DNA from 2 places in the Flavonifractor sp. An52 genome. Region 2 is predicted to be linked to the other one. Evidence: riboswitches for the same ligand, from Rfam matches in the RefSeq annotation. Region 2 holds a riboswitch; the other holds the start of a gene.
The links. Region 2 has a riboswitch for lysine ahead of B5G06_RS06870 (3-keto-5-aminohexanoate cleavage protein). Riboswitches for the same ligand answer to the same signal wherever they lie in the genome.
Positions count from the first base shown of each region.

Region 1: linked by a shared signal. The riboswitch ahead of asd (aspartate-semialdehyde dehydrogenase) and the one ahead of B5G06_RS06870 (3-keto-5-aminohexanoate cleavage protein) in region 2 are both predicted to bind lysine.

Region 1 covers NZ_NFIB01000009.1:86,390-97,259, forward strand. Annotated here, with positions in the region: gene tyrS (tyrosine--tRNA ligase) at 1-287, shown strand, start outside; gene B5G06_RS05330 (AI-2E family transporter) at 437-1,630, shown strand; gene dapB (4-hydroxy-tetrahydrodipicolinate reductase) at 1,665-2,432, opposite strand; gene dapA (4-hydroxy-tetrahydrodipicolinate synthase) at 2,455-3,348, opposite strand; gene asd (aspartate-semialdehyde dehydrogenase) at 3,357-4,442, opposite strand; lysine riboswitch at 4,595-4,767, opposite strand; gene B5G06_RS05350 (SpoIID/LytB domain-containing protein) at 4,866-6,551, shown strand; gene queA (tRNA preQ1(34) S-adenosylmethionine ribosyltransferase-isomerase QueA) at 6,548-7,573, shown strand; gene B5G06_RS05360 (tetratricopeptide repeat-containing glycosyltransferase) at 7,615-8,688, opposite strand; gene B5G06_RS05365 (hypothetical protein) at 8,746-9,216, opposite strand; gene B5G06_RS05370 (ParB/RepB/Spo0J family partition protein) at 9,508-10,870, shown strand, end outside.
Region 2 covers NZ_NFIB01000013.1:30,919-44,058, forward strand. Annotated here, with positions in the region: gene B5G06_RS06830 (elongation factor G) at 1-278, opposite strand, end outside; gene B5G06_RS06835 (RNA polymerase sigma factor) at 598-1,098, opposite strand; gene B5G06_RS06840 (anti-sigma factor family protein) at 1,219-2,178, opposite strand; gene B5G06_RS06845 (RNA polymerase sigma factor) at 2,220-2,816, opposite strand; gene dusB (tRNA dihydrouridine synthase DusB) at 2,858-3,856, opposite strand; gene rd (rubredoxin) at 3,989-4,147, shown strand; gene B5G06_RS06860 (hypothetical protein) at 4,548-5,564, shown strand; gene B5G06_RS06865 (MutS-related protein) at 5,548-7,044, shown strand; lysine riboswitch at 7,249-7,426, shown strand; gene B5G06_RS06870 (3-keto-5-aminohexanoate cleavage protein) at 7,548-8,366, shown strand; gene B5G06_RS06875 (L-erythro-3,5-diaminohexanoate dehydrogenase) at 8,446-9,486, shown strand; gene ablA (lysine 2,3-aminomutase) at 9,917-11,170, shown strand; gene B5G06_RS06885 (lysine 5,6-aminomutase subunit alpha) at 11,254-12,822, shown strand; gene B5G06_RS06890 (OAM dimerization domain-containing protein) at 12,819-13,140, shown strand, end outside.

The sequences.
Region 1 (10,870 bases), on a different contig from region 2:
AGGCCCTGTTTGTGGGCGGCGGCGATATGAGCAACGTGCCCTCCACCGCCCTGGAGGCTGGTGCGCTCACAGACGGCACCATCGGTATCCTGGACCTAATGCTGGCCTGTAAGCTGGCACCCTCCAAGAAGGAGGCCCGCCGCCTCATCGAGCAGGGCGGCGTGGAACTGGACGGCCAGAAGGTAACGGACGTATACACTGCCGTGACTGCCGAGCAGCTCTCCGGCGACGGCGTCATGATCAAGAAGGGCAAGAAGGTCTTCCACCGGGCCTCTCTGCAGGGCTGAGTGTTCAGGGGCTGCCGTCAGTGGGGCAGCCCCTTTCTTAATTTTACCTGACTTTGGTTGCAGGCGACAAACAGGCATGATACAATAGACCTGTTGGAAGGCTTACCGCCCCGGCAATGTGTGTGGCGGCTGCAAAGGAGGAAGGCACTGTGCCGGAAAAAGAGGACCCGAAGAACAAGAAGAAATGGTACATCCTGGATGGCAGCCATGTGCAGCTGCTCATTGTGCTCATCGTTGCCATCCTGTTCTATGTGGGATTGAACCATTTCAGCGTAGTAACTGTCCGGATCAACCAGTTTATGGGGGTGCTGTCCCCGTTTATCGTGGGCTTTGCCATCGCCTACCTGCTCAATACCCCCATGTGCTTTTTTGAGCGAAAACTCTTTCCCAACCACCGGTTTAAGCGTGCGTTGTCCATTTTGCTGGTCTATGTGCTGGCCTTTGCCGTGGTTGCCATCCTGCTGGGGCTCATCGTGCCTCAGGTGGTACAGAGCGTCAAGGACCTGGCGGGCAATATGCAGACCTACCTGACCAGCCTGGATCAGCTGGTGCAGGATCTGACCGAGCAATTTGATCTGGATGCCGACGCCATCAACGATATGTTCGGTAACTTCCAGAACATGATCAGCAACATGACCGCAAAAGCGGCGGAGGCCCTGCCCCAGCTGCTGGATGTGGGCTTTGCCATCGGCAGCGGCGTGATTGCGGGCATCACCGCCCTGATCTCCTCCATCTATATGCTGGCGGGGAAGGACCGGCTGGTACCCCAGCTGAAAAAGCTCCTCTACGCCACCGTGTCCAAGCGCCGGTCCGACTGGCTGCTGGGGGTATGCGGTCAGGCCAACCGGGTGTTCGTGGGCTTTATCAACGGCAAGATCATCGATTCCGCCATCATCGGCGTGCTCTGCTTCATCCTGTGCGCCATTTTCCAGATTCCCTACCCCATGCTGGTCAGCGTCACCGTGGGCGTCACCAATGTGATCCCCTTCTTTGGACCCATCATCGGCGCTATTCCCTGTCTGTTTATTCTGGTGATCGTGGACCCCTGGGCCGCCCTGCGGTTCTTTGCCCTGGTCATCGGATTGCAGCAGTTTGACGGCAACATCCTGGGGCCCAAGATCCTGGGTGACAGCACCGGCCTGTCCGCCATCTGGGTGCTCATCTCCATTGTCACCTGCGGCGGCCTGTTCGGGTTCCCCGGCATGATCCTGGGCGTGCCCACCTTCGCTGTGCTCTATGCTTTGGTCCGGGAGTGGGTCAACAAGCGTCTCAAGGCAAAAAAAATCGACGGCAACGGTAAGCCCCTGGAGGAGCAGCCCCAAACGCCGCCGGACAAAGAATGAAAAAAGACCGCCCAATGGGCGGTCTTTTTTGCTGTTAGGAAAGGGTGGCCTGGACCAGATCAGTCATGGAGTAGAGACCAGGGGTCTCCACACCGGCAAGAAATCGGGCCGCCCGGATGGCGCCGGAGGCAAAGACCTCCCGGCTCATAGCGGAGTGGCTCAGGGTGATGACCTCATTCTCACCGGCAAAGATCACGTCGTGATCTCCCACGATGCCGCCGCCGCGAACAGAGCAGATGCCGATCTCCTCCTTGTCTCTGGCCTTGCGGACGCTGTGGCGGTCGCACACATAGTCGGGCTGGTAGGGAAGAGCGGATGCCGCCGCGTCGGCCAGCATGAGGGCGGTGCCGCTGGGGGCGTCCACCTTTTTATTATGGTGTTTTTCCACGATTTCGATATCGTAGTCCGTCCCCAGAGCCGCGGTGGCCTGGCGTACCAGGGCCAGCAGCACATTGACTCCCAGGGACATATTGGCGGAGCGGAACACGGGGATGACCCGCGCCGCCTGGTCGATGGCGGCCAGCTGCTCCTCCGAGTAGCCGGTGGTGGCCAGCACTGCCGGGATGTTCCGCTGCAAACAGAAGTCCAGCAGAGCGGGCAGGGCGGCAGGGGAGGAGAAGTCGATGAGGGCATCAGCCTGCCCCTGGAACTCAGCGGGGGAGGAGAACACGGGGAAGTCCCGGTCGCCAGTCCCCAGCAGGTCAAATCCGGCGGCGATTTCCAGGTCGGGCTGGGCGGCGCACAGGTGCTCCACTGCCCGGCCCATCCGGCCGTTGCAGCCGGAGAGGATCAAACGAAGCATTTCCAACATCCTTTCCCGGTGCTCAGGCGGAGAGCAGTCCCACCTTGACCATAGACTGACGGAGGGTCTCCAGCGGTCCGTCGCTCATATCGCACAGAGGCAGGCGGAGGGAGCCGATGTCGTAGCCCGCCAGATTCATGGCAGCCTTGATGGGAATGGGGTTGACCTCCAGGAAGAGGGCGTCGATAAAGTCCATGTAGCCCAGCTGAAGGGCGGCGGCCTGGTCAAACTTGCCCTCCAGGCACAGGTGGGTCATCTGGATCATGACCTCGGGGGCGATGTTGGCCACCACCGAGATCACGCCCTTGGCGCCCAGGCTCATCATGGGGACCACCTGGTCGTCGTTGCCAGACCAGACATAGAAGTCGTCGCCGCAGATGGCCAGGGTGTGAGCCAGCAGAGAGAAGTTGCCGCTGGCCTCCTTGACGCCGTTGATGTTGGGGTGCTGGGAGAGCACCTTGTAGGTCTCGGCGGTAAAGGAAACGCCGGTGCGGGAGGGCACATTATAGAGGATAATGGGCAGATCCACCCGGTCGGCAATGTATTCGTAGTGCTTGATGAGGCCGGTCTGGGACGCCTTGTTGTAGTAGGGGGTGACGTGCAGCAGGGCGTCGGCACCGGAGTCCTGGGCGTGCTGGGACAGGTAGACGGCGGCGGAAGTATCGTTGCTGCCCGCGCCGGCAATGACCTTGACCCGGCCGTTCACCCGCTTGACACAGTATTCCACGGCGGCAATGTGCTCCCGGATGGTCAGGGTGGAACACTCTCCGGTGGTGCCGCAGACGCAGATGGCGTCCAGGCCCCGCTCGATCTGCTCGTCGATGATTTTCCCGAACTGATCGTAGTTGATGGCGCCGCTGTGGTCAAACGGGGTGATGATGGCGGAACAGGCTCCGGTAAAAACAGGCTCTCTCATAATTAGGGTTACCTCCTTGAAATGTAACCCTCCGCGCACAGAAGTTCGGCAAGAAGGACTGCGCCGCCCGCGGCGCCGCGAAGGGTATTGTGGGACAGGCAGACGAACTTATAGTCGTACTGCGTGTCGGGACGCAGACGGCCAATGCAGACCGCCATACCGCCCTCGGTCATCCGGTCCAGCCGGGTCTGAGGACGGTCGGGCTCCTCAAAGTAGTGCAGGAACTGCTTGGGAGCGGAGGGCAGGGCCAGCTCCTGGGCACGGCCCTTGTAATTTGCCCAGATCTCTTTGATCTCCTCCATAGAGGGTTTGTTCTCAAAGCGTGCGAACACAGCGGCCATATGGCCGTTGGACGCGGGCACCCGCAGACACTGGGCGGTGATGGCGGGGGACTGGGCGTTGACGATGACCCCGTTCTCCACCTTGCCCCACAGCTTCAGGGGCTCCTGCTCGCTCTTCTCCTCCTCGCCGCCGATGTAGGGGATCACATTGTCCACCATCTCAGGCCAGGTGTCGAAGGTTTTGCCCGCGCCGGAAATAGCCTGATAGGTGCAGACCAGCACCTGGTTCAGGCCGAAGCCGCGCAGGGGGTGCAGGGCGGGAACATAGCTCTGGAGGGAGCAGTTGGACTTAACGGCAATGAACCCGCGCTCCACCCCCAGTCGCTTTCGCTGGTCCTCGATGACTTTGATATGCTCGGGATTGATCTCCGGCACCACCATGGGCACGTCGGGCGTCCAGCGGTGAGCGGAGTTGTTGGAGACCACGGGGCACTCGTGCTTGGCGTAGGCCTCCTCCAGAGCCTGAATCTCTTCCTTCTTCATATCCACGGCGGAAAAGACAAAATCCACCTGGGAGGCAATGGCCTCGATATCGGCCTCCGCGTTCATGACCACCATCTTTTTGGCCTCTTCGGGCATGGGATTCTCCAGAGCCCAGCGGGAGCCGATGGCTTCCTCATAGGTCTTGCCGGCGGAGCGGCTGCTGGCCGCAATGACAGTGAGCTGGAACCAGGGGTGATTCTCCAGCAGGGAAACAAAACGCTGGCCCACCATACCGGTGCCGCCGATGACGCCTACTTTGTATTTTTCCATGACCATACCTCCGTTGCTCAAAGTTTATTCCAACACCGGCCTGTCTCAGACCGGAAACTCATAGCGAAAAGAAAAAGAAAATCAGCAGTTTACAGAACTGCTGATTTTGTACTATAATGACAGGGACAGTGCGTCCCCGACCATACCAGACAAAAGCAGACAGCACTCCGCCGCGTGTGCGGCGACAGTCGAACGGATCTTATCCGGGCGACCAGGCAAACGCACCACCGGGAGCGTCCCTTCGGCGGCCTCCCCTTTCACGCGGTTCACCGGGCCCGGCACCCTCACCACGCTACTCTTGAAGAGCCGCGCCTCTATCCTGCAAATGTAATTTCGCTATTTAGTTTGCAAAATTGTACCACAAGTTCTGGCAAAGTGTCAACGAAAGCGAGATGGGATTTCCGCCAAATGAAAACAGGAAAGATGAAAAAAATTGTGCAGATTGCAGCCCTGGCCCTGGCCATTGCCCTTCCACTGAGCCAGGCGCCGGCCTCCGCCGCCTCGGTGGCGGTGGACCCCACCATTAAAGTGGGTATCTTTTACGGCTCCAACGCCCTGCCCGGCGCCAACCTGCTCAACGATGTGGGCAGCGGGTACCGGCTGGGCTATTATGACGACAACCGGGTGTTTCAGCAGCTGGCCGCCACCAGTGAGACCGCCATCTCGGTGGTCAAAACCCAGAATGTCTACTACGGCAAGGTGGGGACATGGAGCGGCTATTACGACACCATTACCTCCAATATCGCCGTGGGCTGCTGGCATTTGAAGCTGCCCGGCAGCTACAGCTCCTACGACGAGGCTGCCGCTGCGGCCTCCGCCTATTCCGGCGGCTTCGTGGCCTGGATCGACGGGACGTGGCAGGCAAGAGTAGGGGCCTACCTGGACAAGGAATCCGCCCAGGCCGCCCAGACCAGCCTTGGCCTTGGGGACGCCGAGGTGGTTGGTACCTCCAGCGCCGGGGTGTCGGTGGTCAAGACGGGCGCCAGTCAGATCCTCTTCCAGTTTGACAGCGCCTCCAAGTGCCTGGGCATCAAGCCCGGCCTGGACGACAGCGTCAAGACCGAGACCATTTTCCGGGGCTGTACCTATTACGGCGGCTTCCAGTATCAGCGGGTGAGCGGAGGTAACCTGACGGTGAGCAATGTCATTGGCCTGGAGGATTATGTACAGGGGGTCATCGTGCGGGAGATGAGCTCCTCCTGGCCCCTGGAGGCCCTGAAGGCCCAGGCGGTGAGCGCCCGCACCTACGCTTACCGCAATTACACCGCCAGCAAGCACAAGAGTCAGGGCTTCGACATCTGCAACTCCACCTGCTGCCAGGTATACTTGGGTATGGACGCGGTGACGGCCAACAGCAGCAAGGCGGTGGAGGAGACTTATGGTGAATACGCCTGGTACAACGGCTCCCTCATTGAGGCGGTATACTCCTCCCACGACGGCGGCGCCACCGAGAGCGCCGTCAATGTGTGGGGGAGCAACGTGGCCTACCTCATCGGCAAGTACGACCCCTACGAGGCGTCGGTGGCCAGCAAGGTTCCCAACTACAACTGGACGGTGACCTACACCGCCCAGGAGCTCACCGACTTGCTCAATTCCAAGGGCTATACCAACTCGGGCATCGTGGATTTCCGGGTTACCAAGACCAGCCCCACCGGCAATGCCATTGAGATCACCTTCACCGACTCCTCCGGCAAGAGCTGGAGCAAGATCCGGGACGACTGCCGCACCTTCCTGGGGCTGCGGTCCATCCATTACACCGTGTCCAGCTCCGCCGGCAGCGGCTCGTCCGGCGGGGGAGGGAGCTACACGGTGAACGGAAATGGTACCCTCGGCAGCCTGGACGGGGCCTATGCCATCGACGGCAGCGGTTCCACCTCCAAGCTGAGCGGCGACGTGTACATCATTGACGGCAGCGGCCAGGTGACCCAGGCCACGGCATCCGGCGGCAGCGGCGGAGACAGCTCCACCGTGTTCACCATCACCGGCTCCGGCTGGGGCCACAACGTGGGCATGAGCCAGTGGGGCGCTTATGCCATGGCCCAGCAGGGCTATACTTATCAGGATATCCTGACCTTCTACTATACTGGAATAGAGGTGCGCAAGCCATAAAGACGTCTGATTTTGACTTTTACCTGCCGGAGGAGCTGATCGCTCAGACTCCTCTGGAGAAGCGGGACTCCTCCCGACTGCTGGTGCTGGACAAGCACACCGGCGAAACCAAACATATGCACTTTTTCGATCTGCCCACTCTGCTGAGACCGGGAGACTGCCTGGTACTCAACGACTCCCGGGTGCTGCCAGCCCGGCTCATCGGCCACCGGGATCCCGGTGGGGGAGCGGTGGAGGTGCTGCTGCTCATCGACCGGGGCAATAAGACCTGGGAGTGCCTGGTGCGGCCCGGCCGTAAGATGCGTCCGGGTACGAAGGTGTCCTTCGGCGAGGGCCAGCTCACCGCCGAGGTCACCGAGGTACTGGAGGGCGGCAACCGGCTGGTTCGCTTCGACTACGAGGGCATTTTCCTGGAAAAGCTGGAGCAGCTGGGTAAGATGCCTCTGCCTCCCTATATTAAAGCCGAACTTCAGGACCCGGAGCGGTATCAGACCGTCTACTCACGGGAAGTGGGCTCCGCCGCCGCCCCCACCGCCGGTCTCCACTTCACCAAGGAACTGCTCAAGCAGGTGGAGGACATGGGGGTGCGTCTGGCCTATGTGACCCTCCATGTGGGCCTGGGCACCTTCCGCCCGGTGAAGGAGGAGGATATCCTGGACCACGAGATGCACTCCGAGTACTGCATGATCTCTGCCGAGACTGCCGAGACCATCAACCGGACCAGAGCCGAGGGAGGCCGGGTAATCTGCGTGGGCACCACCTCCTGCCGCACCATTGAGAGCTGGGCGGCAGAGGACGGAACTCTGAAGGAGAGCGCCGGGTGGACCAATATCTTTATCTATCCGGGCTACAAATTCAAGGCGCTGGACTGCCTCATCACCAACTTCCATCTGCCGGAATCCACCCTCATCATGCTGGTGTCCGCCCTGGCGGGCCGGGAGCACATCCTGGCTGCCTACAAGGAGGCGGTGGAGCAGAAATACCGCTTCTTCTCCTTCGGAGACGCCATGTTTATCTGCTGAAACAACCAAAAGGCCTGCCGTAGTAAAACGGCAGGCCTTTTTTACATCCTTCTCAGTACCTCCACGTTGCCCGCCAGCCGGGGATCGGTAGGGGAGAGGGCAAGGGCCTTTTGCGCTTCCTCCCGAGCGGGGCCGATGCGCCCGGTGCGGAAATAGGCCTGGCACCGCAGGTCGTGGGGAAGTGGCCCCCAGGCCTCCGCCTCACAGATGTAGGTATCAGGCCGGACGGTGATGGCCAAAGCGACACCGGTAAAATACAGCACCCCGTCCCAGTTCTCCTGCTGGTAGCAAAGGGTGGCCAGATCCATCCAGGGCTCCCGCAGATGGGGGGCCTCGGCGGCGGCGCGGAAAAACCAACTTCTGGCCTGGGCGGGGTCCCCTTTCTGTATGTAGGACTTGGCAATGTACCGCATGGAGGCTGCCCGCTCATCCTTCCAGGTAGCTGTGGGCATGGACAGGTGCCGCTTGAGGGTGGCAATGCAGTCGTCCCACCGGCTATGGAAAAAATACTCCCGGCCCAGATAGTGGGCGTTGCGGTCGTCTTCCGGTTCCTCCTGTACCGACAGTTCCAGCAGAGGGAGATACTGGCCCCGGGATTTGGAGGGATCAGGGTGGTGATCCAGCTGCACCCCCAGCGCAGTTACCATGAGGCCGGGCTGACCAGGCTCCTCCCAGCGCAGGATCTCATGAACCGGATGAACCCAGCGGTAACCGTGGCGGCGGTGGATCTTCTCGTACCAAAATACCACCCCTTCGGCTCCGTCGGGCCGGAAGGACCAGGTGTAGCGGTACCGGGCCTGACCTGTGCCGGGCGTCCAAGCCGACTCCAGAGCAGCCCGCCAGCCGGGATGGAACACCTCGTCCAGGTCGGTACATACGCAGATATCGGCGTCCTCATCCACCAGTTCCAGAGAGCGGTTGCGGGCAGTGTCGAACCGCCAGGGAGAAATGGTCTCCACGGTGACAACGGCTCCTCGGGCCTCCAAGCGGGCCACGGTGTCGTCGGTGGAGCCGGTGTCCAGCACCACCACCTGATCGGCCTCTGACATGGAGTCCATCCAACGGTCCACAAACTGGGCCTCATTCTTGCAGATGGCGTAGACTACAATTTTCATAAGTGCCTTCTCCTTTCACAGAAGGAGAGGGGGGCAGACTGCCCCCCTCCCGCAGGATCAGGTTTCCATCAGACCGGCGGCCTTCAGATTCTGGATAATCTGGTTGATGGCGTTGATAGCGTCGGTCAGGCTGGCACTGGTTTGCAGGGTGGTGACCGTGGCGGCGGCGTTGGTCTCACCGGCAGGGCCGGTAGGCCCGGTAGGGCCAGTAGGACCAGTAGCGCCAGCAGTGCCCGCGGTACCGGCAGGGCCGGTGGGTCCGGTAGGTCCGGTTGCACCAGCAGTACCCGCAGTACCGGCAGGGCCGGTGGGTCCGGTAGGTCCGGTAGCACCAGCAGTGCCCGCAGTACCGGCAGGGCCGGTGGGTCCGGTAGGTCCGGTTGCACCGGCAGTACCCGCGGTACCGGTAGGACCGGTGGGGCCAGTAGGACCGGTAGCGCCATCGGGGCCGGGGATACCCTGAGGTCCGGTAGGACCGGTAGCGCCGTCAGGTCCGGGAATACCCTGAGGGCCAGTGGGTCCGGTCACACCTGCCGCGCCGGTGGGTCCGGTGGGTCCGGGGGTGGCAGGTCCGGTAGGTCCGGTGGGTCCGGTCGGGGCGATGTTATTAGGAAAGTGGCTATAACCCTTGAAAATCAAGGGAATATTAAAAAATAAAATCTATCACATTACGCAAAACGCCGTCCGTGGAGACCACCGGGCGGCGTTTTTGCATGGAGGTAGGTTTGAAGGAGGTGAGAAGTAGAAAAAATAGGCACAAAATTTTTGACTTTAATTTTGTGCAACACTCCAAAATTTATTTTTAAGAAGGAGGTAGCGATGGCAGACGAAAAAAAGACACCTGCGCCGGAGGAACCGGGTACCGGAAAATCCCCTGATGCGGGAAAAGCCACTCCAAATGCGCCTGCACAGGGAAAACCCAATACCCCGGAGAAACCGGAGGGCAGCCCTGTCGCAGATACGCCCCAGCCACCAGAGGAAAAAGCCCCGGAGAATAAATCCAAAACGGATGGACCGGACAAGGATGGGGCTGAGGTCGTTGTCCCTATTGAAAAAATCAGTGAATTGATTGCCCAGCGCAATCGGGCAGCACGGGAACAGGTCGAACAGACTGACACCACGAACAAAGCCCCGGAGGACACGCAGACGAGGTTGTTTGAAACAGCACCCACGCCAAAACGCGGTGGCCGCCCCCCCAAAGCTGCAAAAGAGCCAAAGGATAAACCGCCCCAGGAGAAAAAGCCCAGGGACAAAGTGTCCCAAGGCAAGCGGGGCAAGAATACCCCGGACAAGCCTGCCCCTGGTGGTGGCGGTGTTGGCGGCGCTCCTTCCATCCAAAATGATGCACCGACTCCCATAGTGGCTGAACCGGCTGCCCCGCCCCGTCCGGTGGAAGATCAGAAGGTCGTTTATTTGAAATTGTCCGAGCTGCACCCGTTCCACACCTTCCGCCCCCACCCATTCCAGGTGAGGGACGATGCGAAGATGAAAGAAACCGTTGCCTCGGTCAAGCAGATGGGCGTCATCACTCCTGCCACGGTGCGCCCGGAGAAAGATGGCAACGGCTATGAAATCATCGCCGGACATCGGCGCTGCCGGGCCAGTGAATTGGCCGGTCTGGAGGTACTTCCCTGTATCGTCCGTGAAATGACGGATCACGAGGCCATTCGGGAAATGCGGGACAGCAACAAGCAGCGTGACGGTATGCTCCCCACCGAGCTTGCCCGTCTGCTGGATCTGGAGATGGAGGACATCAAGCACCAGGGCGTTCCGCTCAAAAATGTGGCTGAGGGGGACATCGGAAAACGGTCTGCGGAGATCGTGGGTGAGGCCCACGGCATGAACTACAAAAAGGTCATGCGCTATATCCGGCTCAATTCCCTTGTGCCGGAATTGCAGGCTATGGTGGACGGCCACGAGGACGAAAACGGGAAACGGGTTAAAGGACTGGGCTTTATGCCCGCCGTGGAACTTTCCTATATTCGCCCCAAGAACCAGCAGCTTATCGCGGTGTCCATCGAAGGCGAGCAGGCATCCCCCTCTGTTGCCCAGGCCAAAAAGCTCCGGGAGCTGGACCAGCAGAACAAACTCACCGGCGATGTGATCGACGCAATTTTGAGCGAGGAAAAAAAGGAGGTTGGTCAAGTGATTATCAGCGCGGATGAATTGAGCAAGTATTTTG
Region 2 (13,140 bases):
GCCTCCATGACCTCACCGGAGAAGTCGAAGTAGCCGGGAGTGTCCAGCACGTTGATCTTACAGCCATTGTACTCAATGGGGGCCACCGCGGTGGAGATGGAAATCTGGCGGCGGGTCTCTTCGGGATCATAATCACAAACGGTGTTTCCGTCGGCAGGATTGCCCAGACGGGGGGTACCACCGGTCAAAAACAGCATACTCTCGGCCAGGGAGGTCTTTCCGTTGCCACCGTGTCCCAGCAGACAGACGTTGCGGATATTTTGTACGGAATAGCTCATAACTTGTTTCCTCTCCTTACATTTGGAATCGCGGAGCAGCATGGTAAACTGCTGTTGTCCATTATACATGAAAGTTCCGTCAGTTACAACTAAAACTTTAGAAAAATCGCGCAAACTCCCGGGTAAGGCAGAGGAAGGCCCCGCCGCCAGGGCCGAAACCGTGAGGACGGCGGCAGCGGCTGCCGCCACAAGCCCCCGGCGGGTAAGGCGGCGGGGCCGGGCCTTCTCCCCGGACAACGCTTTTCTCATCCGGTCCCGGGTACCCTCCACCAGCGCCCGGTCCGGAGCAATCTCGTCAAATTTGGCGCGATAGTCATGCTCAAACACAGGAATCCCCTCCTTCTTCCAGATAGTCCCGCAGCTGCCGCCGGACCCGCATCAGGCGCATCCGCACGGCGGACTCCTTCTTGCCCAGCAGCCCGGCAATCTCAGGGGTGGAGTACCCCTCGTAGTAGTAGAGATGGACCACTACCCGCAGCTCGGGGAACAGCCTGTCCAGGCAGGCGTCCAATCCGCTCTCCGCCGTCTCCGGGGCCGGGAGGTGCTCCGCCGCCTCCAGCGGCTCAGTGCGCCGGCGGAAGGGATTGCGCCAGTATGAGTTGGCGCAGTTCACCGTCACCCGGCAGAACCAGGCGCGGGCGTGCTCCTCGCTCTCAAAGTCCGGCCCCTTGGCCACATAGCGGAGAAAGACCTCCTGAAAAATATCGTCCGCCGCATCCCGGCGGCGGGTACGGGCAAAGGCCAGTCGGTAGACCAGCCCGGCGTACCGCTCCAGCAGCTCCTCCGCCCGGGCATTGAACCCGTCGGCATCCTTCTTCACATGACCCCTCCTCTCCAGGTGTTTGAAAAGGCCTTTCACCTGAACTACGCGCCAGCCCTCTGTTTCTTCACATCCAAATAGAAAAAGCGCAGGCCCGCGGCCTGCGCTTTCTCAAAATAATTACGGTTGCACGATCTCGCTGCCGTCCAGCGGCACGGTGTAGGTGGTGCAGCTGGCGGTACCGTCAGGGCCAGGGGTGACCTGCTCCAGCTGGCACAGCCAGCCGGTACCCTCCTGGTTCAGTCCGGCACACATCAGCTTGGTGGTAGTGCCGTCCTGAGCAGTGGGGCCGGTCATGGTACCGTCCTCACCCACCGTCAGCTCGTCGGTGTTCCAGCCCAGCCAGGCGGCCAGCTTGTACAGGGCTTCCGTCTGGGTAAGACCGATCTGGGTAAGCGTGGGATTCACGGTGGCCTGGGTCGTCTGGACGCCCCGGTCGTCCGGGGTCACGCTGTAGGGTTCAGCTCCAGTTTCAGCAGGTGTCTGGGACGCAGCAGCAGGCTCCGTGGTCTTTGTGCTGCCCTCTCCGGAATAGCTCTGACCGCCCTGCTGGCTGTCTGTCCCCTGACCGGAGCTACCGCCGGCAGTCTGATCCTCCTGATTGCCGCTCTCTGTCTGGGCCTGAGTGGGCTGGGGCGCGATCTCTCGGGTCATTGGTCCCTCCTCATCGCCTCCGGCAGGCAGGTTGCTCTCCACCGCCACGGAAATGCTGCCGGGGGCCTGCTCGCCGCCCCGGAAGCCGCCGGTCCGCCACTTGTCCATAACGCCCGCGCCCACCAGCACCAGGGCGGCCACCGCCGCCAGGGAGGCCAGGCTCCGCCAGCGCCACTGACGCTTCTTGCTCTGGAAGGGGGTGACCTTGGAGGTGTGGATCTGGTCCATAACCCCCTCCTTCAGCCCGGCAGGGGGCTGAGCGGCCAGCTGGGGTAATTCCTCATGGAGCTCCTTCAGATCCTCCGCAAGGGTCCGGCACGCCGGGCACGCCGACAGGTGCTCCTCCAGCCGGGCAGTCTCTTCCTGGGTCAGAGGTCCGTCCAACCGGGCGCTGATTAGTTCCAGCGCCTCGTCACAGCTCAGCATATCGTTCCCTCCTCTCCATTCGGGGGTAGGTCCCCCGTTGTTCAAGGTATAGACGTGGACGAATCAAAAAAGTTCCCCTGTTTTTTCAAATAGTTCCGCAGGGCCAGCCGGGCACGGGCAATGCGGGATTTCACCGTGCCCTCCTCCAGACCCAGTACCTGGGCGATCTCGCCGTAAGACAGCCCTTCCAGCTCCCGCAGGATCAGCACCCGCCGGTGCTCCGCCGACAGGGTGCTGAGGCCCGCCCGGAGCGTCTCCTGCCGCTCCCGGCGCTCAGCTTCCACATGGGGGGAGAACCGCTCGTCGGGCAGTTCGGCCTGCCTGGCCTCCTCCTCATCGTCCAGAGAAATGGTCATGGACAGGGCGCTGCGCCTCTTCTCCCGGCGGAGAAAATCAATGCAAACGTTGCTGGTCAGCCGGTACAGCCAGGTGGCAAAGGAGCTGTCCCCCTGGAATTTGCCCAGCCCCTTCCAGGCGTTGAGAAAGGCCTCCTGACTCAGCTCCAGGGCATCGTCCGGGTTGCCCGTCATCCGCAGGGCCAGATTGTAAATCCGTCCCTGATTCTGCTCCACCAGGGCGGCAAAGGACTCCTCGTCCCCCTGCCTGGCCCGCTGGACCAGTTCCCATTCCGCTTTCATGCCTTTCTCACCTCACTTCCCACTTGCGGCCGCCGTATCTCCTATCTTCTATCTTCTATCTCCACTCTGTCAGAAAGGTCCCGTTTGATGCCCGCCGTCACCTTGTAGATATCCTCCAGGGTGGACACATGGCTGATCTGCTCCTTATAGTACCCTGCGTGGGGCACCCCCTTCAGGTACCAGGCGTAGTGCTTCCGGGCCTCCAGGCAGGCAATGTGCTCCCCCTTCTGGGCCGCCGACAGCTCAAACTGCCGCACTGCGGTGTCACACCGCACAGCCAGGGACGGCAGGGGCGGGATCTCCTCCCCCGCCAGAGCCGCCTGGGCCCGCTGGAACAGCCAGGGATTGCCGAAGCAGCCCCGGCCGATCATGGCCATATCCGCCCCGGTGTACTTGAGGATGCGCACCGCGTCCTTGGGCTCAAATACATCGCCGTTGGCGATCACCGGAATGGAAACCGTCTCTTTTACCGCCCGGATGTAGTCCCAGTTGGCGGTGCCGGAGTACATCTGGGTCCGGGTGCGGCCGTGGACCGCCACGGCAGCCACTCCGGCCTCCTCCATGGCTTTGGCAAACTCCACGCAGTTGATGGAGCCCTTGTCCCAGCCCAGACGGAACTTCACCGTCACCGGCCTGCCGCCAGCCCCCCGGATCACCGCCTCCGCCACCTTCACAGCCAGTTCCGGGTTCTTCATCAGCCCCGAGCCGTCGCCGGAATTGGCCACCTTGGGCACCGGGCAGCCCATATTGATGTCGATGATATCGGCGCCGGAGCGCTCCGCGGCCATACCCGCTGCCTGCTCCATACAGGCCGGGTCGCTGCCGAAGATCTGCACCGCCGCCGGATGTTCCCCCTCCCCCAGCTGAAGGAGCGGAACCGACTTTTTGTCCTGATAGCACAGGGCCTTGGCGCTCACCATCTCCGTAATGGTATAGCCCGCCCCCAGCTCCCGGCAGATGGTCCGGAAGGCCAGGTCTGTCACTCCCGCCATAGGAGCCAGCGCCAGAGCCGAATTTATCGTGATATTGCCAATTTTCACAGTGTCCCCCGATGTGTTATAAATAGTAGCGTAACAAGCGTATCATACCACAGGACAGGACATCCGGCAAGGTTGTTTCCCCCGTCCGGTATCTGCCGCTTGATTTTGATTGAAAACAAGGAGTGTTCCAACATGGATAAGTACGTCTGCGATCTCTGCGGCTATATCTACGACCCCGCTGAGGGCGACCCCGATAACGGCGTGGCCCCCGGCACTGCCTGGGAGCAGGTTCCCGCTGACTGGGTGTGCCCCCTGTGCGGCGCCGGCAAGGACCAGTTCTCCAAGCAGTAAGCTTTTCCCCCACCGCATTCCGCCTGTCTGACGGTTGTTCCGTCGGACAGGCGGTTTTCTTTTTTTGCATCAATTCCATTCCAAAATTTCATACGCAAAAGCGTTCCTCTTTTCTGTCAAATGATTTTCGTTTGGTTTTCCCCGGTTATTTTGTAAATTCTATTTTTTATATTCCAAAAAGTAATCATTTATCCTGCCATTATGCTATATATTTCTTTCGTCCGTTCCCCGGCTCTGCATGATTGATATATGCTTTTTTCATTTTCTGCTACTCCTCGCATCTGATTTCAGGCGGCTGGAATTCTGCTTCTCCCCATTGACAGAACCGATGGGGGCCTCTTATAATGGCCTCGACGAACTCAAAAATGACCCAATTTTCCTATGGAAGGGAGGCCCTATTTTGGAACATCTGTTAGCGCCGCTGGTGGGGGATGCCTCCCCCGTGACCGTGATCGGCCTGTGCAAGAACGCGGGCAAGACCACCGCCATGCGCCGCCTGATGGCCGAGTTGGGGGACGAGCGGCTGGCCCTCACCTCGGTGGGCCGGGACGGAGAACGCACCGACCTGGTCACCGGGACCGAGAAGCCCGATCTGTACCTGAAAGCCGGCGATCTGTTCGCCACTGCCCGGGGCATGATCACGCTGTGCGACGCCACCCTGGAGGTGGTGGACCTGACCGACGTGATGACCCCCCTGGGACCGGTGGCTATTTTCCGCACCCTGTCTGACGGCTATGTGCAGCTGGCCGGACCCTCTGCCGCCGGACAGCTGCGCCCCCTCACCGCTCGCTTCATGGAATTGGGGGCCCAGCGGGTCCTCATCGACGGGGCCGCCGGACGGAAGTCTCTGGCTGGCGCCGGTGTGGAGGGCGTGGCCCTGCTGTGTACCGGTGCCTCTCTGGACCGGGATATGGACCTGGTGGTATCGGAGACCGCCCACACCTGCTGGCTCTTTGACCGGAAAGTGCCGGAGCACGCCGGCCTGCGTTCTGCCCTGGAGGGCGTGGAGGACCGCTTTGCTCTGTTTGAGCTGGACGGCACCCCTCTGGAGCTGCCCCTGGACGAAGGCGGCAGCCCCAAGTGGAACAAGCTGCCCCGCCGCCCCCTGGCGGTGTGGGCGGCGGGAGGGGTTACCGACCCCCTGCTCAAAACCCTGGCCCGCCGGGGCGCTCCCACTACCCTGGTCACTCAGGACGCCACCCACCTGCTGGCAGGCCGGGCCGCCCTGGAGCTGTTCCAGCGCAACGGCGGCCAACTGGCTGTCCGCCGGGAGCTGACCATCGCCGCTGTGGCGGCCAACCCCTGGTCTGCCTACGGCTGGCACTTTGAACCGGATAAATTCATCTCCGCCCTGCGGCAGGCCATCCACCTGCCGGTGGTCAACGTGAAGGAGGATCATGATGGAACTGACGCATGAACTGCGGGAAAACGCAGGGTTTCAGTGGGTACTGAACCGGCTGAGTCCCATGTCGCCGTTCGGCAAGGCGGCCGCCCGCTCCCTGCGGTGGTACGGCCCCGGAGAGGAAGCCGCCCTGGAGGAGGAGCTGGACAATGTGGCTCTGGCCATGGAGCTTTGGAACGCAGGCACCACCGCCCCTCAGACCGAGGGCTGCGGCTGCGGCCCGGTGCGGCTCACCGAGGCCGAGCGCAAGGACGCCGCCGCTGCCCTGCGGGGCGTGACCCGCTGCCTGCCCCTGTTTCACGACATCCGGGGCTCTTTCGACCGGGACCCCGGCGCCCCCTTCGATCTGGTGGAGCTCTTTGAGATCAAGCATTTCCTGGTCACCCTGGAGCAGCTGGTCCAGGCCTACGCCGCTCTGCCCCCCATGGCCGGGCTGTCCTTCCCCTCCCTGGCCGACGCCCTGGAGCTGATGGACCCGGAGGGCCGCCGTCTGCCCACCTTCTCTGTTGTCAATTCCTACCACAACGACCTGGCTCCTCTGCGTGCGGAGAAGGCCAAGCTGGAGAAGGCTATCCGCATGACCATGGAGGACAAACGGGGGCCCCTGATGGAAAAGCGCCGTGTCCTGGCGGTGGAGGAGGATAAGCTGGAGCTGGAGGTCCGCCGGATGCTCACCGGCAAGCTGATGGCCTACAAGCAGGCTTTCCTGGACAACATGGAGACTCTGGGCCGGCTGGATCTCATCGTGGCCAAGGCCAAGCTGGCTCTGCGGTACAACTGCGTGCGGCCCGCACTCAGCACCGACAAATCCATCACCCTCCGGGGGGTGCGCCATCCCCAGGTGGAGGAGGATCTGGCTGAGCGTGGCGAACAGTTTACCCTGTTGGATCTGGACCTGAAGCCGGGCTGCACCGTCATCACCGGCGCCAACATGGGCGGCAAAACGGTGTCTCTCCGCTCCACCGTGCTCTCCCTGCTTCTGTGCCAGTGCGGCTTCTTCGTCTTTGCCCAGTCCGCCACCCTTCCCCTGTTCCACCGGGTGGAGCTCATCCTGGCCGACAGCGGCCCCGGCACCGGCGGCCTGTCCTCCTTCGGCAAGGAAGTCCATCTGCTGGACAAGCTGCTGCGGGAAACCCACGGCCAGTTCTTCTTCGTGGCTCTGGACGAATTTGCCCGGGGCACCAACCCCCAGGAGGGCGCGGCCCTGGCCCGTGCTCTGGTGCGTCACCTGAGCAGTCTGGACTGCGTTGCTCTCATGACCACCCACTATGACGGGGTGTCCGACGTGGCCGCCGCCCACTACCAGGTGGCCGGTCTGGTACGGGACATCCAGGGCGACGAGGGGGACGATCCCCGCAAGCGGATCGCCCGCCGGATGGACTATCGGCTCCTTCCCGCCCCTCCCGGAGCCCCCTGTCCCCGGGACGCCCTCCGGGTGTGCCGACTGCTCAAACTGGACGATACCCTCATGGAACTCTTCCAGGCCGACCTGTAAATTTTCCCTGCTCCGGCAGGCGGTTCACGCCGCCTGCCGGAGTTTTTGCCCTTCCAGTTCTGGTTACCATTTGGTAAGCACTATCCCGCTGTAGCGTACAAAAGTCTACAGAACGGAGAAAAATTTTGTGAGCCTAATTTTTCAAAAAATAGTTGACAAACCAAATGGCCTGAGTTATAGTGAATTTGTCAAAAGTGAATAACACGCATGGATAGAGGCGCGGAGCGCAAGGTAGCAGAGCAATGATAAGGGCAGGCGAGCCCGATGTACTCTGTGAATGTCCGCTCCGCCGAAGGGGGACGTGAATCGTACAGCCCTCCCCCTGAGCCGTGGGCCCAGTGCTTACGGATTGTCATGAGTCACATGAAGCGCTATTTGTGTCTGAACGAGAGTCTCCCCTCCCGCGGACATGAGTAGTGTTTTTTTGTTCATGAAGCGCTATCTCGCCGGAGGAATGGATCTCCTACCGGCGAGGTAGCTTTATTTTTTCGAGGAGGCGTGTCATGGAAAAGCTTATTATCACCGCGGCCATCTGCGGCGCAGAGGTCACCAAAGAGCACAATCCCGCTGTCCCCTACACTGTGGAGGAAATGGTCCGCGAGGCCAAGAGCGCCTTTGATGCCGGCGCCGCTGTCATCCACGTCCACGTCCGCGAGGACGATGGTACCCCCACTCAGGACCGGGAGCGGTTCCGGGTGATCCTGGACGCCATCAAGGAGGCCTGCCCTGGCGTGATCCTGATCCCCTCCACCGGCGGCGCCACCGGCATGACTCCTGAGGAGCGGCTCCAGCCCACCGAGCTGTGCCCCGAGATGGCCACTCTGGACTGCGGCACCTGCAACTTCGGCGACGACATCTTCGTCAACGATATGCCCACCATGCGGGCCTTCGGCAAGCGCATGATCGAAAACAACATCAAGCCCGAGTATGAGTGCTTCGAGATCGGCCACCTGGACACCATCGTGAACATGGCCAACAAGGGTCTGGTCCCCGGCGCTCCCATGCAGTTCAACTTCGTGCTGGGCGTGTCCGGCTGCACCCCCGCCACCGTGGGCAACCTGGACTACCTGGTGAAGCAGATCCCCGCCGGTTCCACCTGGACCGTCACCGGCATCGGCCGGGGCGCCTGGCCCATGGTTGCCGCCGGCATCGTGATGGGCGGCAACGTCCGCGTGGGCTTTGAGGACAACATCTACCTGGAGAAGGGCCACAAGGCCGCCTCCAACGGCGAGCTGGTCGCCAAGGTGGTCCGCCTGGCCAAGGAGCTGGGCCGCGAGATCGCCACTCCCGATGAGGCCCGGAAGATCCTGTCCCTGGCCTGATCCCATTCCTTTGTTTTACTTATCTCCCCAACCATATATCTCCCCAACCAAACATTAAACGAAACAGGAGGAACTTTCTATGCAGAAGAAAGGCAACAAGTACGGCACTCACCGCGTCATCGAGCCCAAGGGCCTGCTGACCCAGGCTGCCAAGAAGATCGACAACACCATGGAGTGCTACTCCAATGAGATCCTGTGCGACGTTTCCGCTCTGAACATTGACTCCGCTTCCTTCACCCAGATCTATGAGGCCTGCGAGAAGGACCTGGCCAAGACCGAGCAGATGATCCTGGATATCGTCAATGAGCGCGGCAAGATGCAGAACCCCGTCACCGGTTCCGGCGGTATGTTCATCGGCACCGTCCGTGAGATCGGCGAGGACCTGCAGGGCAAGATCGATCTGAAGGTGGGCGACAAGATCGCTTCTCTGGTCTCCCTGTCCCTGACTCCCCTGAAGATCAACAAGATCAAGGCCATCCACCCCGAGATCGACCGCGTGGACGTGGATGCCCAGGCTATCCTGTTTGAGTCCGGCCTGTATGCCAAGCTGCCCGACGACATGAGCGAGGAGCTGGCCCTGGCCGCTCTGGACGTGGCTGGTGCTCCTGCCCAGACCGCTAAGCTGGTGAAGCCCGGTGACTCCGTGCTCATCCTGGGCGGCGCCGGCAAGGGCGGCATGATGTGCTGCTACGAGGCCATGAAGCGCGTTGGCCCCACCGGCAACGTGGTTGCCCTGGTCATCTGCCAGGAGGACGCCGACCTGCTGAAGAGCATGAACCTGTGCCACCACGCCATCGTTGGCTCCGCCACCAACCCCACCGAGGTGCTGGAGAAGTCCCTGGCCGTCAACAACGGCAAGGAGTACGATGTCTCCATCCTGATCGTGAACGTGCCCGCCTGCGAGATGGCCGCCATCCTGCCCGTCCATGACAACGGCGTGGTGTACTTCTTCTCCATGGCCACCGATTTCGCCAAGGCTGCTCTGGGCGCCGAGGGCTGCGGCAAGGACGTCACCATGATCGTCGGCAACGGCTACACCAAGGACCACGCCGAGATCACTCTGTCCGAGCTGCGTGAGAATCCCCAGCTGAAGGCCTACTTCGAGAAGAAATATCTGTAAGATATTCTGAGCTGTCTGTGCAGCTCGGACGCCAGCGCCAGCTGGCCGCGCCTTTTGGCGCGCAGAACGCGCAGCGTTCCCGCAGGGGCAATTCAGTTGCCCCGAGGATGTCAAATCACGGGGTCCCCGCGCAATGGAACATTGCGTGGGGCGCTGCGAGAGAATCCCCAGCTGAAGGCCTACTTCGAAAAGAAGTACCTGTAAGTTCCTGTTTTACCGATTTCCAGATTATTTCCCATTTATTTTGTGACTTACCTGTCCCATCGACAGATGAGCTGATTGATGTGATCGTTCTGCGGCCGATGATTCCGGCCCCGGTCCCGCTGGAGAAACTCTCCTCCCCAACCCTTTCTCCCCCCGTTCCGGTTCCCGGTCCCTGACGCCTGTGAATGGCACATCCCCACACTGATTTAGAAAGGATGACCTTGTTATGGTAGAGTCCCGCCGTAAGATCCTGTTCCCCGATGTGACTGACGAGCAGTGGAACGACTGGCATTGGCAAGTCAAGAACCGCATCGAGACTCTGGAGGACCTGAAGAAGTATGTGGATCTGACCCCCGAGGAAGAGGAAGGCGTTAAGGCCTGCCTCGGCACCCTCCGCATGGCCATCACTCCTTATTATCTGTCCCTGATTCAGCCCGGCGATCCTCACGATCCCGTCCGGCTGCAGGCCGTCCCCACCGCCAAGGAGCTGCATCAGTCCGCCGCCGACCTGCTGGACCCCCTGCACGAGGATGAGGACTCCCCCGCTCCCGGTCTGACCCACCGCTATCCTGACCGCTGCCTGCTGCTGATCACCGACCAGTGCTCCATGTACTGCCGTCACTGCACCCGCCGCCGCTTCGCCGGTCAGAACGACGCCGGCCTGCCCGTGGATCAGGTGGATCAGGCCATCGAGTACATCCGCAACACTCCCGTCATCCGTGACGTGCTGCTCTCCGGCGGCGACGCTCTGCTCTGCTCCGACGAGCGTCTGGAGTACATCATCGCCAAGCTGCGTGAGATCCCCCACGTGGAGATCGTCCGCATCGGCTCCCGTACCCCCGTGGTGCTGCCTCAGCGTATCACTCCCGAGCTGTGCAATATGCTGAAGAAGTATCATCCCATCTGGCTGAACACCCACTTCAACCATCCCAACGAGATCACCCCCGAGTCCGCCAAGGCCTGCGCCATGCTGGCTGACGCCGGTATCCCTCTGGGCAACCAGAGCGTGCTGCTGGCCGGCATCAACGACTGCGTCTACACCATGAAGAAGCTGGTCAACGAGCTGGTCAGAATCCGGGTGCGCCCCTACTACATCTATCAGTGCGACCTGTCCATGGGCCTGGAGCACTTCCGTACTCCCGTCAGCAAGGGCATCGAGATCATCGAGGGCCTGCGCGGTCATACCTCCGGCTTCTGCGTGCCCACCTTCGTGGTGGACGCCCCCGGCGGCGGCGGCAAGACTCCCGTCATGCCTCAGTACGTCATCTCCCAGACCCCCAAGAAGGTCATCCTGCGCAACTACGAGGGCGTTATCACCACTTACACCGAGCCCGACCACTACACCGATTGTCAGTGCGACTACTGCACCGGCAAGAAGAAGAAGGAGCTCATGGGTGTGGCCGGCCTGGAGCGCGGCCAGGCGCTCTCCATGGAGCCCGCCAACCTGGAGCGTCATAAGCGCTCCCACCACGAGGAGTAATCCAGATAAATACAGCGGATCGCCGCCCAACCGCGGCGATCCGCTGCCCCCCGTTTTGAACTGAAAAAGAATGGAAGTGATCGATGTTGGAATCCAAGCTGAACCTTGATTTTAAGCTGGTGGAACAGGCCCGCGCTCACGCTTCCCGCGTGGCGGACGACACCCAGCGTTTCATCGACGGCTGCACCACCGTGGCCGTGGAGCGTACCATCTGCCGCCTGCTGGGCATCGACGGTGTGGACGCCGGCGACGTGCCTCTGCCCAACGTGGTTGTGGAGCACCTGATGGACAAGGGCGCTCTGCCTCAGGGCGCCGCTTTCTGGATCGGCAACGCCATGGTGGAGACCGGTAAGGATCCCCAGGCCATCGCCGAGGACGTGGCCAACGACAAGCTGGACCTGACCGCTCTGCCCACCCACAGCGAGGCCGAGATCCACGCCGCTCTGGATCCCATTGTGGAGGCCAGCCTGGCCAAGATCCGCGCCCGCCGCAAGCGCCGCGAGGACTTCATTGCGACCCACGGCGGCGAGAAGCAGGGTCCCTGGATCTACCTGATCGTGGCCACCGGCAACATCTATGAGGACGTTGTGCAGGCTACCGCCGCCGCCCGCCAGGGTGCCGACGTTATCGCCGTGATCCGTACCACCGGCCAGTCCCTGCTGGACTATGTGCCTTACGGCGCCACCACTGAGGGCTTCGGCGGCACCTACGCCACTCAGGAGAACTTCCGCCTGATGCGCGAGGCCATGGACAAGGTGGGCGAGGAGCTGGGCCGTTACATCCGCGTGTGTAACTACTGCTCCGGCCTGTGTATGCCCGAGATCGCCGCCATGGGCGCCTTCGAGGGTCTGGACGTGATGCTGAACGACGCTCTGTACGGCATCCTGTTCCGCGACATCAATATGCAGCGTACCCTGGTGGACCAGTCCTTCTCCCGCGCCATCAACGCCTATGCCGGCGTGGTCATCAACACCGGCGAGGACAACTACCTGACCACCGCCGACGCTGTGGAAGAGGCTCACACCGTGCTGGCCTCCCAGTTCCTCAACGAGGCCTTCGCCCTGCGGGCCGGCCTGCCCGAGGAGCAGATGGGTCTGGGTCATGCCTTTGAGATTGACCCCGACGTGGAGAACGGCTTCCTGTATGAGCTGGCCCAGGCCGAGATGGCCCGGGAGATCTTCCCCAACGCTCCCCTGAAGTATATGCCTCCCACCAAGTTCATGACCGGCAACATCTTCCGCGGCCACGTTCAGGACGCCCTGTTCAACATGGTGACCATCCTGACCAACCAGAAGATCCACCTGCTGGGCATGATGACCGAGGCCATTCATACTCCCTTCCTGTCCGACCGCTTCCTGGCCATCCAGAACGCCCAGTACATCTTCCGCACCATGCACGACCTGGGCAGCGAGATCGTCTTCAAGGAAGGCGGCATCATGCAGAACCGTGCTGCCGACGTGCTGCACAAGGCTACCGATCTGCTGGGCCAGATCGAGCAGCTGGGCATTTTCGAGACCCTGGAGCGGGGCATCTTTGCCGACATCAAGCGTCCTCGCGACGGCGGCAAGGGCCTGGACGGCGTTGTGACCAAGGCCGCCGGGTACTTCAACCCCTTCCTTGAGCCCATGATGAAAGGGGGTGCCGGCAAATGAGTTCCGGACTGTATCAGATTCGCGATAAGGACCTTGACACCACGCTGGACCTGACCCGGCTGAAACCCTATGGCGACACCATGAACGACGGCAAGGTGCAGCTCTCCTTTACCCTGCCCGTTAAGGACGACGACAAGGGCGCCGCGGCTGCCGTGCTCATGGCTCAGAAGATGGGCCTGGCCGATCCCAACGTGGCTCTCCGCCAGAAGCTGGACGAGGCCTTCACCTTCTATGTGGTGTACGGCTCCCTCACCCACTCCATCAACTACAACGAGATCGTGGTGCAGACCGTGGCTGACGAGGCCATGAGCATGGACG